One region of the Comamonas squillarum genome, then DNA from elsewhere that is predicted to be linked to it. Evidence: predicted binding sites of a transcription regulator. Region 1 holds the regulator's gene; each other region holds the start of a gene.
The links. The regulator FNR, encoded in region 1, switches genes on or off when oxygen is low (the NO sensors DNR and NnrR bind a similar motif). The targets are predictions, from matches to a motif close to TTGATNNNNATCAA.
Positions count from the first base shown of each region.

Region 1 (4,022 bases):
GACCACGTCGGCCAGCGGTGAGCCGCTGAACTACAGCTGGCGCGATCTGGACCGCATGAGCGCGCGCATCGCCAACCTGCTCGATTCGCTGAATATTCCTTCCGGCAGCCGCGTGGCGGTGCAGGTGGAAAAGTCGGTCGAAGCGATGGCGCTATACCTGGCCACCTTGCGTGCCGGCCATGTGTTTCTACCGCTCAACACCGCCTACCAAAGCGCCGAGATCGAGTACTTTGTCACCAATGCCGAGCCGGCCGTTGTGGTCTGCTCACCGGCCAACTTTGGCTGGGTCTCCAAGATCGCCTTCCAGTGCGGCACGCAAAGCGTGTTCACCCTGGGCGATGACCGCAGCGGAACCTTGCTGGAGCGTGCGGTGCACTGCGCCGATGCACACACGCCTGCGCAGAAATCTGCCGACGACATGGCCGCCATCCTCTACACCAGTGGCACCACTGGGCGCAGCAAGGGTGCGATGCTCAGCCACGGCAACCTGCTGAGCAATGCCGTCATGCTCAAGGACTACTGGGGCTGGAAAAAGGGCGATGTGCTGATCCATGCGCTGCCGATCTTCCATGTGCATGGCCTGTTTGTCGCGATCCATGCGGCCTTGCTCAATGGCAGCAAGATGATCTGGTTTGCCAAGTTCGAGCCCAAGGCGGTGATTGCCGCGATGGCGCGGGCGACGGTCTTCATGGGCGTGCCGACCTTGTATGTGCGCCTGCTGGCCGAGCCGGGCCTGACCAAGGCAGCGGCCCAGCACATGCGTCTGTTCATCTCCGGCTCGGCGCCGTTGCTGATCGAGACCTTCCGCGACTGGCAGACCCGCACCGGCCACACCATCCTGGAGCGCTATGGCATGAGCGAGACCATCATGCTGGTCTCCAACCCCTACCAGGCCGATGCCCGCCATGGCGGCCAGGACGAGCGCCGGGGCGGCACGGTGGGCTTTGCGCTGCCGGGTGTGGGCGTGCGGGTGCAGGGCGATGACGGCCAGGCGCTGGGCGCCGACGAGATCGGCCATATCCAGGTGCAAGGCCCCAATGTGTTCAGCGGCTACTGGCGCATGCCCGAGAAGACCGCGCAGGAGTTCACTGCCGACGGCTGGTTCAAGACCGGCGACGTAGGCAAGATCGATGCGCGCGGCTATGTGACCATCGTCGGCCGCAGCAAGGACCTGATCATCTCCGGCGGCTACAACGTCTACCCGGCCGAGATCGAGGGCTTCATCAACGAACTGCCGGGCGTCGCGGAAAGCGCGCTGGTCGGCGTGCCGCACCCCGATTTTGGCGAAGTGGGTGTGGCGGTGGTCATTGCCAAGGCGGGCCAACCGCTCGATGCCGACGGCATCATTGCGACCTTGAAAAAGCAGCTGGCCAATTTCAAGATTCCCAAGCGCTGCTTTGTCGTGGGCGAGCTGCCACGCAACACCATGGGCAAGGTGCAAAAGAACCTGCTGCGCGACCAGTACCAGGACCTGTTCAAGGGCTGATGCGCCTATGGAGGCGGCATGCGCCGCCATGACAAAACCCTCGCGCTGTGGCCGCTCAGAAGCTGCCGCAGGCGAGGGTTTGCTATGGGGATGATGCGGTTATACGGCGATCAGCGCAGTACCAGCACCGGTATCGTGGCATGGGTCAGTACATGCTGTGTTTCGCTGCCCAGCAGCAGGCGCTTCAAGCCCCGGTAGCCGTGCGATGCCATGACGATCAGGTCGCAGTTTTCCTTCTTCGCCGTCTCCAGCAGCGCCTCGGCAATCATGTCGGACTTGATCACCAGGGTCTTGATGGGCACGCCGGTCGCGGCGCCTTCGGCCACCACCTTATCGACAATGCCTTGCGCTGCGCGTTCCCAGCCATCCTCGATGCGCGCAATGTCATCGGGGTTTTGCATGGTGCTGCCTTCGAAGTAGCTGCGCGGGTAGTTGGGCGAGATGTTGACGGCAGTCACCGTGGCATGGCTCAGCTTGGCAAGCGCCAGTGCGTGGCGCACGGCCTTCTCGGACAGCTCAGAGCCATCGGTGGCAAGCAGGATATGTTGGTACATGGCAGGCTCCTTTCAGGTCAGACATGGGGCAGGGCTGTGGGTGGCAGCCTTGCCGTGGATGCAACTCAGAGCATCGCCGCTTGCGGCTTGAGCGGATGTCGGATCAGACCGCGTTTGTATCCGCTGGCGGAGCGACTTGGAACAGGGTCTTAAGCCGAGCAGGCCTGGGTGTTGATCAGGCCCTGGAGCTTGTCGGTGTCCAGAATGCGCACATGGCGCTGCTTGACCTCGATGATGTTCTCCTCGGCAAACTTGGAGAAGGTGCGGCTGACGGTCTCGAGCTTGAGGCCCAGGTAGCTGCCGATTTCCTCGCGCGTCATGCGCAGGATCAGCTCATGCTGCGAAAAGCCCCGGGCATGCAAGCGCTGCACCAGGTTCAGCAAGAAGGCGGCCAGGCGCTCTTCGGCGCGCATGCTGCCCAGCAGCAGCATGACGCCATGCTCGCGCACGATCTCTCGGCTCATGACCTTGTGCACATGGTGCTGCAAGGCGGTCACCTCGCGCGACAGGTCTTCGAGCGAGGAGTAGGGCATCACGCAGACCTCGGCATCTTCGAGCGCAATCGCGTCGCAGGAATGGCGGTCGTTGACGATGCCGTCCAGGCCGATGATCTCACCCGCCATCTGGAAGCCGGTGACCTGGTCGCGCCCGTCTTCGGTGGCGATGCTGGTCTTGAAGAAACCGGTGCGTATCGCATACAAGGAGGTGAAGGTCTCACCGTTGCGGAACAGCGCGCTGCCGCGCTTGATCTTGCGCCGGGTGGCGACGATCTCGTCGATGCGCTCCATCTGTTCGGCCGACAGTCCCACGGGCATGCACAGCTCGCGCAAATTGCAGCTGGAGCACGCTACTTTGATGGAGTTGGATGTCATGTATCAATACCCGTGAACAACTATTCAGATAGGAACGACGTTCCTTGGATGGGCCTATTGTGCGTGCTGGCGCCCAGAGGCTTCTTGATGTACATCAAGGACGCGTGGCAGGCCTTGGGGCACATTGGGGCGTCCGCTAGGAAGAAGAACCATGATTTCCCTGACCCCCGAACTGCTGTGCCGTTTTGATGTTCCCGGCCCCCGTTACACCTCGTATCCTACCGCAGACCGATTTGTTGAAGCCTTTGCTGCGAATGAGTACAAGCTGGCGCTGGCGCAACGCGGCACCGGTCTGGCGGGCCGGCTGTCGCCGCTGTCCTTGTATGTGCATGTGCCGTTCTGCGCCTCGCTGTGCTACTACTGCGCCTGCAACAAGATCATCACCAAGCACGCCGAGCGGGCCGACGAATACCTGGATTACCTCGAGCGCGAGCTGGACCTGCAACTGGCCCATGTCAGCGCCCGCCCGACCATCAGCCAACTGCACCTGGGTGGGGGCTCGCCCACCTTCCTGACCGATGCCGGCCTCAGCCGCCTGATGGATATGGTCAAAGAGCGTTTTCATCTGCAGCCCGGTGGCGAGTACGCGATCGAGGTCGACCCGCGCACTGTGAGCGGCGAGCGCCTGCAGCACCTGTACCGGCTCGGCTTCAACCGGCTGAGCTTTGGCGTGCAGGACTTTGACCCGCTGGTGCAAAAGGCGGTGCACCGCGAGCAGCCCGCTGACCAGGTGTTTGCCTTGGTCGAGCAGGCGCGCGCTATCGGCTTTGAATCCATCAATATCGATTTGATCTATGGTCTGCCCCAACAAAGCCCGGCCAGCTTTGTGCGCACCATGGAGCAGGTCAACGCGCTGCGGCCCGACCGCATTGCGCTGTATGCCTATGCGCACCTGCCCGAGCGCTTCAAGCCCCAGCGCCGCATCCAGGCCCAGGACCTGCCCAGCCCCGCCGACAAGCTGGCGATGCTGGCCCAGGCCCTGGCGGCGCTGGAAGCCGCCGGTTATGTGTATGTGGGCATGGACCATTTCGCCTTGCCCGACGATGCCTTGGCGGTGGCCAAGCGCCAGGGCCGCCTGCACCGCAACTTTCAGGGCTACAGCACCCAGCC
Region 1 covers NZ_CP104377.1:2,025,698-2,029,719, reverse strand. Annotated here, with positions in the region: gene N4T19_RS09490 (malonate--CoA ligase) at 1-1,486, shown strand, start outside; gene N4T19_RS09485 (universal stress protein) at 1,597-2,040, opposite strand; gene fnr (fumarate/nitrate reduction transcriptional regulator Fnr) at 2,190-2,912, opposite strand; gene hemN (oxygen-independent coproporphyrinogen III oxidase) at 3,064-4,022, shown strand, end outside.

Region 2 (4,022 bases), 1.4 Mb from region 1:
CCACCGGCCACATTCAGCCGCTCGACACGGTGGTTGTAGAGAAACTGCACACCGCCCTGGGCGCAGAGCTGGGCGAGCTTTTGCGTGAACACGCGCGCATCGCCGCTCTCGTCGCTCTCGGTAAAGGTGCCGCCCTTGATATGCGCGGCATAGGGCTTGAAGGCGGGCTCGATCTTCAAAAACTCTTCGGTGCTGACCATGCGGCGGTTCACACCGTACTGGCGCATCAGGTCGACGGCCATCTGCGCATCCTGCACCGCTTCGTCGCTGGTGAAGAAGTGGGCAATGCCGCGCTCGAGCCGGTTGAACTGGATGCCGGTCTGGGCCACCACGGCCTTCAAGGCGTTGTGGCTGTAGGCACCGAGCGCAACGATCTGCTGCACATTGCGGGCAAAGGAGCGGTCATTGCACTCGGCCAGAAACTGCGTGAGCCAGCGCCATTGATGCGGATCGGCATGCGGGCGCAGCAGCAGCGGCGCCTCCTTGTCGAACATCCACTTGAGCGCCTTGAGCGGGGCATGCTTGTTGGCCCAGGGCTCGCAGTAGCTCACCGAGATCTGCGCGGCATTGGCATAGCTGGTCTCCAGCGCCGCGTCCGGTTGGCGATCCACGACGGTGACGTCGTGGCCGAGTTGCAGCAGATGCCAGGCAGTGCTGGTGCCGATGATGCCGGCGCCGAGGATGATGACTTTCATGCCTCTCAGTGTCTGGCATCTTGGCTGTAACATAAAGTGCAATTAAACTTCTTCAGGATTCATCAGTTCTACTAATACTGGAGCCCCATGAGCAACCTGGACCCTATCGCGCTGGAATGCCTGGCCGCCGTGATTGAAGAAGGCGGTTTCGAGAAGGCCGCGCTGCGCCTGAATGTGACGCAATCGGCCGTCTCGCAGCGGCTGCGCGCACTGGAGGCACAGATCGGCTCGGTGCTGGTGGTGCGCAGCCGCCCGCTGCGGCCCACCGCTGCCGGCCAGCTGCTGCTCAAGCACACCCAGCAGCTGCGGCTGCTGCGCACCGACCTGGAGCAGGAGCTGCACAGCCTGCTGCCCCACACCATGCGCCGCAATGCGCATGACGAGGCCATCTCGATTGCCATCAATGCCGACAGCATTGCCACCTGGGCGCTCGATGCACTGCAGGACATCGCGCTGCAGCAGCTGCCGCTGGAGATCATCACCGACGACCAGGACCACACCTTGGAGCTGCTGCGCACCGGCGAGGTGCTCGGCTGCGTCACCACCATGCCGCAGGCGCTGCGCGGCTGCCGCGTGACCGCGCTGGGCGCGATGCACTACATCGCCGTGGCATCGCCCGCCTTTGCCCAGCAGCATGTGCCGCAAGGAATCAACCGCAGCAACTTCAAGCACCTGCCGTTTTTGAGCTACAACCGCAAGGACGACATGCAGCGCGTGTTTGTCGCCCGCGCGATGGGCCTCAAGACCGTCGGCCTGCACCAGCTCTATGTGCCCAACTCCGAAGCTCAGGTGCGCGCCGTGGCCGCTGGCTGGGGCGTGGGCGTGGTGCCCGAGCTGCTGGCCCGCCCCTACCTCGCCGATGGCCGCCTGGTCAATGTGGCCGAGACCCAGGTGCTGCGCGTCGACCTGTACTGGCACTGCTGGAACCTGCAGTCGGCCTTGCTGGGCGCCCTGAGCGATGCGATGGTGCACAGCGCCAAGAGCAGCCTGGCGCCGCCCACGGCGGCCGCTCGCGCCATGGTCAAGGCATAAAAAAAACTGCCTGCACCCCCAGGGGGATGCAAGCAGTTTCCGGATGTCCACAGGCATTCATCGCACCGGTGGTTCCATCCCTCCCTCATCAGTGACATCCATTGCATGCGCAGTATCCGCGCCAAGTATTGCTATATGGTGAATAGCAAATGACAGACGCATGATCTGATCCATTTACCGAATCAGCAATACCGGCAGCTTGCTCTCGGCCAGCACCTGGGTCGCCACCGAGCCCAGCACCAGCTTGGCCAGCGCACCATGGCCGCGGGTGCCCATGATCAGCAGGTCATAGCCGCCCTTATCGGCCGTCTCGGCAATGGTCTGGGAGATCGGGCCTACGGCAGTCTCGGCCACGGCCTTGACCTGGTGGGCGGCCAGAAACTCCTGCACCGGCACCAGCACCTTCTGCGCCTCTTCGCTGTGGTAGTCGTCCACCAGCGCCTTGCCCAAGGCCTTGGCAGCCCGGGGCGGCAGCAGGGGCTGCACCGTGAGCGCCGTGTAATGGTGGTTGGGCGTCAGCCACTCTGCGTGCGCTGCCAGGTAATCGAGCATCTTCTGGGTGTAGGGGCTGCCATCAACGGCCAACAAAATACGCATGCCTTGACTCCTTCAAAAAAGGGGTGAGGGACCCAACACCGGTGGCGCCACCAACGCTGGACTGTGGCCTGGCAAACCCGCGCTCCATCAGCGAGAACGCGCTTTACAGGCTAAATCATGTGTATCAGCATATAGATTTATCGTCAAACGGGCATTGATATGCATCAGGCGCGGCGACAAATTTAGGTAAAAACCCTTGGATTTGGGCTTGGCAGAGGGAATGCCGGAAGTGGATCGACCCTGGCTACACCGCCACCAGGCAATGCGGATTGAAGCTCTCCTGCTCGCCCTTGCGCGCATAGCCCAGCGGGTTGGCCACGACCCGGCATTGCCAGGGGCGGCCATCGCTGTGCTGGCCTTTGGCCAGGTAATCGCTGGGCGCATGCAGGTGGCCGTGGATCCAGAGGTCGGCATAGGGCAGCAGGTCATCGAGCACATTGCAAAAACCGGCGGTTCCGGGCGTCAGCCCATAGCGCGGATCGGCGCTGCGCAGGCTGGGCGCAAAGTGGGTGATGACGACGGTTTTGCCATCAAAGGGCTCGGCCAGTGCGGCGCGCAGCCATTCCTGGCAGCGCAGCGCTTCGTCGCGCATCTCGGCGGCCAAAAAGGGCTGGCCGTTGCGCTGCATCTGGGCCTTGGTCAAGTAAAAGTTCGCGGCCTTGAAGGCCTTCTCGCGCTGCTTCATCAGCGCGCCCAGCTCGGTCACGCCGTTGTGCAGGGCAATGGCGTCGTAGTCGGACCAGAGTGTGGTGCCGATAAAGCGCACGCCGTCGATGATCAGGGTGTCGCAGTCCAGCATCGTGATGCCCAACTTTTCGCAGCTGGCACGCAGGCGCAGCCGGGCGGCATCGAAATCCTGGTTGTCAAACTCGTGGTTGCCAGGCACCAGGATTACCGGCTCGGGCCAATGGCCGCCAGCCTGCTGCGGGCTGAACTGGGTGAGGCCAAAATCCTTATCGTCCAGCATCGAGCCATTCTGGTAGGAGCCAATGTCGCCGGCCAGCACCAGCAACTGGGCGCCGGGCGCAGGCTGAGCACGGAAATGGGGGTGGGTCTCCAGATGCAGGTCGGACAGAATTTGCAGGTGCATGGTCGCCTAGCCTACCATGGGCTTTAGCGCCTTGCAGCCCGCTACATCGGTAATTCCAGGTCAGGAAAAGCCGCCCGGGCCGAGCGCTCCAGTGCATGCAGCATCCATTCCAGCGCCGAGGGCGGAATATGCCCGCTGCGGCTGCGCCACAGCGCATCCACATGCACGGCCTCGACGCGCAGCGGCAGCGGCTGGAAGGCCAGCAGATCGGCGATGCCGGTGGCAGGCACAAAGTGACGCGGCAAAACGGTCAGCAGGTCGGTGCGCGCCACCACGCGCGCGGCGGTGAAGTACTGGTTCACCGTCAGCACCACCCGGCGCTTGCGGCCGATCGATGCCAGCGCCTCGTCCAAAAAGCCAAAGGGCTGGCCGGAAAAGCTCACCAGCATATGGCGTGCATCGCAGTAGCGCTCCAAAGTCAGCAAGCCCTCACTCAAAGGATGGTCCTTGCGCATCACGCAGAGGTATTCGCCGTCATAGAGGCGCCGGCTCTCGAAATCCACCAGGTCCCCCGACTGGGCGCGCGCCGTCATCTCGGCGAGCACAAAGGGGAAATAGCCCACGGCCAGGTCCGCCGTCTCGGCGTCCAGCTCCTCGCGCGGATCACG
Region 2 covers NZ_CP104377.1:3,380,006-3,384,027, forward strand. Annotated here, with positions in the region: gene N4T19_RS15745 (D-amino acid dehydrogenase) at 1-695, opposite strand, end outside; gene N4T19_RS15750 (LysR family transcriptional regulator ArgP) at 783-1,727, shown strand; gene N4T19_RS15755 (universal stress protein) at 1,902-2,324, opposite strand; gene N4T19_RS15760 (metallophosphoesterase) at 2,569-3,414, opposite strand; gene N4T19_RS15765 (LysR family transcriptional regulator) at 3,456-4,022, opposite strand, start outside.
Region 2: a site for FNR is predicted at 2,479-2,492, ahead of N4T19_RS15755 (universal stress protein). Genes of this name have one in related genera too.

Region 3 (4,022 bases), 1.8 Mb from region 1:
CGCGCTGTCGCTGTGGCTGGCCAGGCGCCCTGGCAGCGCTGCAGCGGTCCGGCAGCCGGCAGCCGGTGGCGCCGTGCAGGCCCGCCAGATCACCATTCCCTGGTTTGCGTTGGGCTTTGTCGCAGTCGCGGGCATCCATTCGCTGGGCGTCATCCCTGCGCAGGCGCTCGCCATCGGTGTGCAGTGGGACAACGCCTTGCTGACGATGGCGATGGCCGGCCTGGGGCTCACCACCCATGTGCGCGCCGTGCGGGCTGCGGGCATCAAGCCCTTGCTGCTGGCCCTGGTGCTGTTTGTCTGGCTGGTGCTGGGCGGGCTGGCGGTCAATACCTGGCTCTGAGGGGGCTCGGGGCTCTGCGGCCTCATAAGCTCATACCCAAAAAATCGTTGGCCCGGCGCGCAAAACTGCTACAACAACCAACGATTCATTCCGCCAAGCACACAAGGATTCCAACACCATGCGCATCGAGACATTGGCCGTTCACGCAGGCTATTCGCCCGACCCCACTACCAAGGCTGCGGCCGTGCCCATCTACCAAACGGTGGCCTACGCCTTTGACAGCGCGCAGCACGGCGCCGACCTGTTTGACCTGAAGGTGCCCGGCAATATCTACACCCGCATCATGAACCCGACCACCGATGTGCTGGAAAAGCGCGTGACCGCGCTCGAAGGCGGCATTGCCGCGCTGGCGCTGGCCTCGGGCATGGCAGCGATCACCGCAGCTATCCAAACGCTGGCCGAAGCGGGCGACAACATCGTCTCGGCCAGCACCTTGTATGGCGGCACCTACAACCTGTTTGCCCATACCTTTCCGCAGCAGGGCATTGAGGTGCGCTTTGCCGATCCACGCGACCCGGCCAGCTTTGGCGCCTTGATCGACAACAAGACCAAGGCCGTGTTCATCGAGTCCATCGGCAACCCCTTGGGCAATGTGACCGATATCCGCGCGCTCGCCGATGTGGCCCACCGCCATGGTGTGCCGCTGATCGTGGACAACACCGTGCCCTCGCCCTATCTGCTGCGCCCCATCGAGCATGGCGCCGACATCGTCGTCCATTCGCTCACCAAGTACCTGGGCGGCCATGGCACCAGCGTGGGCGGCGCCATCGTCGATAGCGGCAAGTTCCCCTGGGCCGAGCACAAGGCGCGCTTCAAGCGCCTCAATGAACCCGATGTGAGCTACCACGGCGTGGTCTACACCGAAGCGCTGGGCCCTGCGGCCTACATCGGCCGCGCGCGCGTCGTGCCGCTGCGCAATATGGGCGCAGCCATTTCGCCGCAGAACGCCTTCCAGATCCTGCAAGGCATCGAGACCCTGGCGCTGCGCATGGACCGCATCTGCGAGAACACGCAAAAGATTGCCGAGACGCTGCAAAAGCACCCCAAGGTGGCCTGGGTGCGCTATGCGGGCCTACCGGACCACCCGGACCATGCCACCTTGCAAAAGCAGTCGGGCGGCCGCGCCTCGGGCATTCTGTCCTTCAGCCTCAATGCCGCAGACGGCGAAGGGCGCGCCGCCGGTGCCCGCTTTCTGGATGCGCTGCAGCTGTTCACCCGCCTGGTCAATATTGGCGATGCCAAATCGCTGGCGACGCACCCGGCTTCGACCACGCACCGCCAGTTGGACAGCGCAGAGCTGGAGAAAGCCGGCGTGAGCGAAGGCATGGTGCGCCTGTCGGTCGGCATCGAGCATGTCGATGACCTGCTGGCCGATCTGGAGCAGGCGCTGGCCAAGGTCTGAGGGGCCGTCGCACGCAAAAAAAGAGCCGCTTTCAACAAGCGGCTCAAACACAGTGCTCTGTGGCTCCTGGATCACCAGGAGCGGGCATGAGGACCTGTTTAGAAGCGGTAGCCCACACCTACACCCAGCAACCAAGGATCCACCTTAAAAGTGCCCACCTTGGTGCCGGCCGAGCGCACATCGGTCTTGATGTAGACCTTCTTCACGTCGACGTTGATCGACCAGTGCTTGTCCAGCATGTAGTCAAAGCCGATCTGCAGCGCCGGGCCAAAGCTGTTCTTCTTGATCGATGGATCGAGCGCGGCCTCAACAGCCGGTGCAAAGTTCACGTTCGAGAAGCGCGTGTAGTTCACACCAGCGCCTAGGTAGGGCTTGAAGGCGCCCATATTGGTGAAGTGGTACTGCGCGAGCAGGCTGGGCGGCAGGTGCTTGAGCGTGCCGATCTTGGCGCCGTCCGAGCGCAGGTCATGCTTTTGCGGGTAGGTCAGCACCAGCTCTGCCGCGATATTGGGCGTGAAGAAGTAGCTCACATCCACTTCGGGAATCGTCTTGTCATTGATCGACAGGCCCAGGCCGGTGGAGTCCTTGTTGGCGCTGTCCAGATGCACGGCGCGCACACGCACTTGCCAGGGGCTTTGCGCCTCTTGCGCCATCGCCGCGCCCGACGCCATTGCATATACAGCTGCCGCTGCCAACATCATTTTTTTCATCGTCATTGCCCTCGCTGCGATCTTGCTCGCATGGATTGAAAAGTAGCTGAACCCAGGCCGCATCTGCATGTCCCCACCCGCGCCAAGCGCCGTATCTGAAGGCGGCAGAGCTGTTTCTGCTGTCCATGTCTGCATCTTCTGCTTAAGCGGGCTGCGCGGCCCTGACCCAGATCAACGAGACAAAACAAGCGATGAAAAAAGGCGGCCCGCTGTTGCGATGCCGCCTTCTGCCTCTTGCTGCGCCGCGCCCGAGGGACGCGGCCAGCAGCCATGCGCTGCTGCTTGCGATCAGTGCCCGCGCAGCTTGTGCCAGGCCTCCACCGCCAGCACCACCAGGCCACCAATGGCTGCGCCAACAGCCACATGCACCAGCGTTGGGGCCAGCAGTGCCACCACGCCACCCATCGGGGCTACGGTGCTCTCCAACCAATGCTCGATCGGGCCCATGCCATGCACCAGCAGGCTGCCACCCACCATGAACATCGCAGCCGTTCCGACAATCGACAGGCCACGCATCAGCCAGGGCGTAAACGCAATCAGGCCCCGGCCCAGGGCCTGGGCTGCGGCACTGGTCTTGCGCATCAGCCACATGCCAACATCGTCCATGCGCACAATGCCGGCGACCAGACCATAGACAAACACGGTGATCGCCAGCGCCACAGCGACCAACACCGCAAACTGCTCGGCAATCGGCTTGCTGGCAACAGTGCCCAGCGCAATCGCCATGATCTCGGCCGACAAGATGAAGTCGGTGCGCACCGCGCCGGCCACCTTGGCCTTTTCATAGGCCACCGGGTCCATGTTCTTCTCGTTGGCCGCTTTGACCGATGAAGGGGCTACGCCCATTTGAGCGGCCTGCGCCGACTCCTTGACGGCATCGTGGGTGTGCTGGGGCTTGTGGAACAGGCTCAGCACCTTCTCCACCCCTTCAAAACACAGAAAAGCGCCACCAATCATCAGCAGCGGTGTGATCAGCCAGGGCGCAAAGGCGCTGATCAACAGCGCGGCCGGCACCAGGATGGCCTTGTTCTTCAGCGAGCCCTTGGCCACGGCCCAGACCACCGGCAACTCCCGGTTGGCCTTGACCCCAGTCACCTGCTCGGCGTTCAGCGCCAGGTCGTCGCCCAGCACCCCCGCGGTCTTCTGCACCGCCACCTTGGTCTGCGTGGCCACATCGTCCAGGATGGCCGTGCTCTTGCCCGCAGCCGTCTTGGTCATCAGCGCCACATCGTCAAGCAAGGTCGCAATATCATCGAGCAACATCAACAAACCAGCACCAGCCATTACGCACTCCCAATCCAAATTCGGTGGCAAATCATAGCGATTTCGCGGTGCAATGCCGTGTCAGACCCTATAAAACGGTGATTTCTACGTTTTGTTGGAGCTTGTTCACAAAACTTTATGCAGGCCTTGTCAACAACTTCAGCGCGCGGCCCGTTGTACACCCATCTACACCAGAAAGGTGAAAGGACTGAAATGACTGAAGTGTTTGCTATTTGGCCTGAAGACGAACGTGACCGTAAGCGTGCTCCTGCCCGCTTCTGATACCAGCGCAGCCTGCAAGCGGTTG
Region 3 covers NZ_CP104377.1:218,770-222,791, reverse strand. Annotated here, with positions in the region: gene N4T19_RS01010 (YeiH family protein) at 1-340, shown strand, start outside; gene N4T19_RS01005 (O-acetylhomoserine aminocarboxypropyltransferase/cysteine synthase family protein) at 459-1,742, shown strand; gene N4T19_RS01000 (OmpW/AlkL family protein) at 1,841-2,452, opposite strand; gene N4T19_RS00995 (DUF808 domain-containing protein) at 2,741-3,736, opposite strand.
Region 3: a site for FNR is predicted at 2,614-2,627, ahead of N4T19_RS01000 (OmpW/AlkL family protein). Genes of this name have one in related genera too.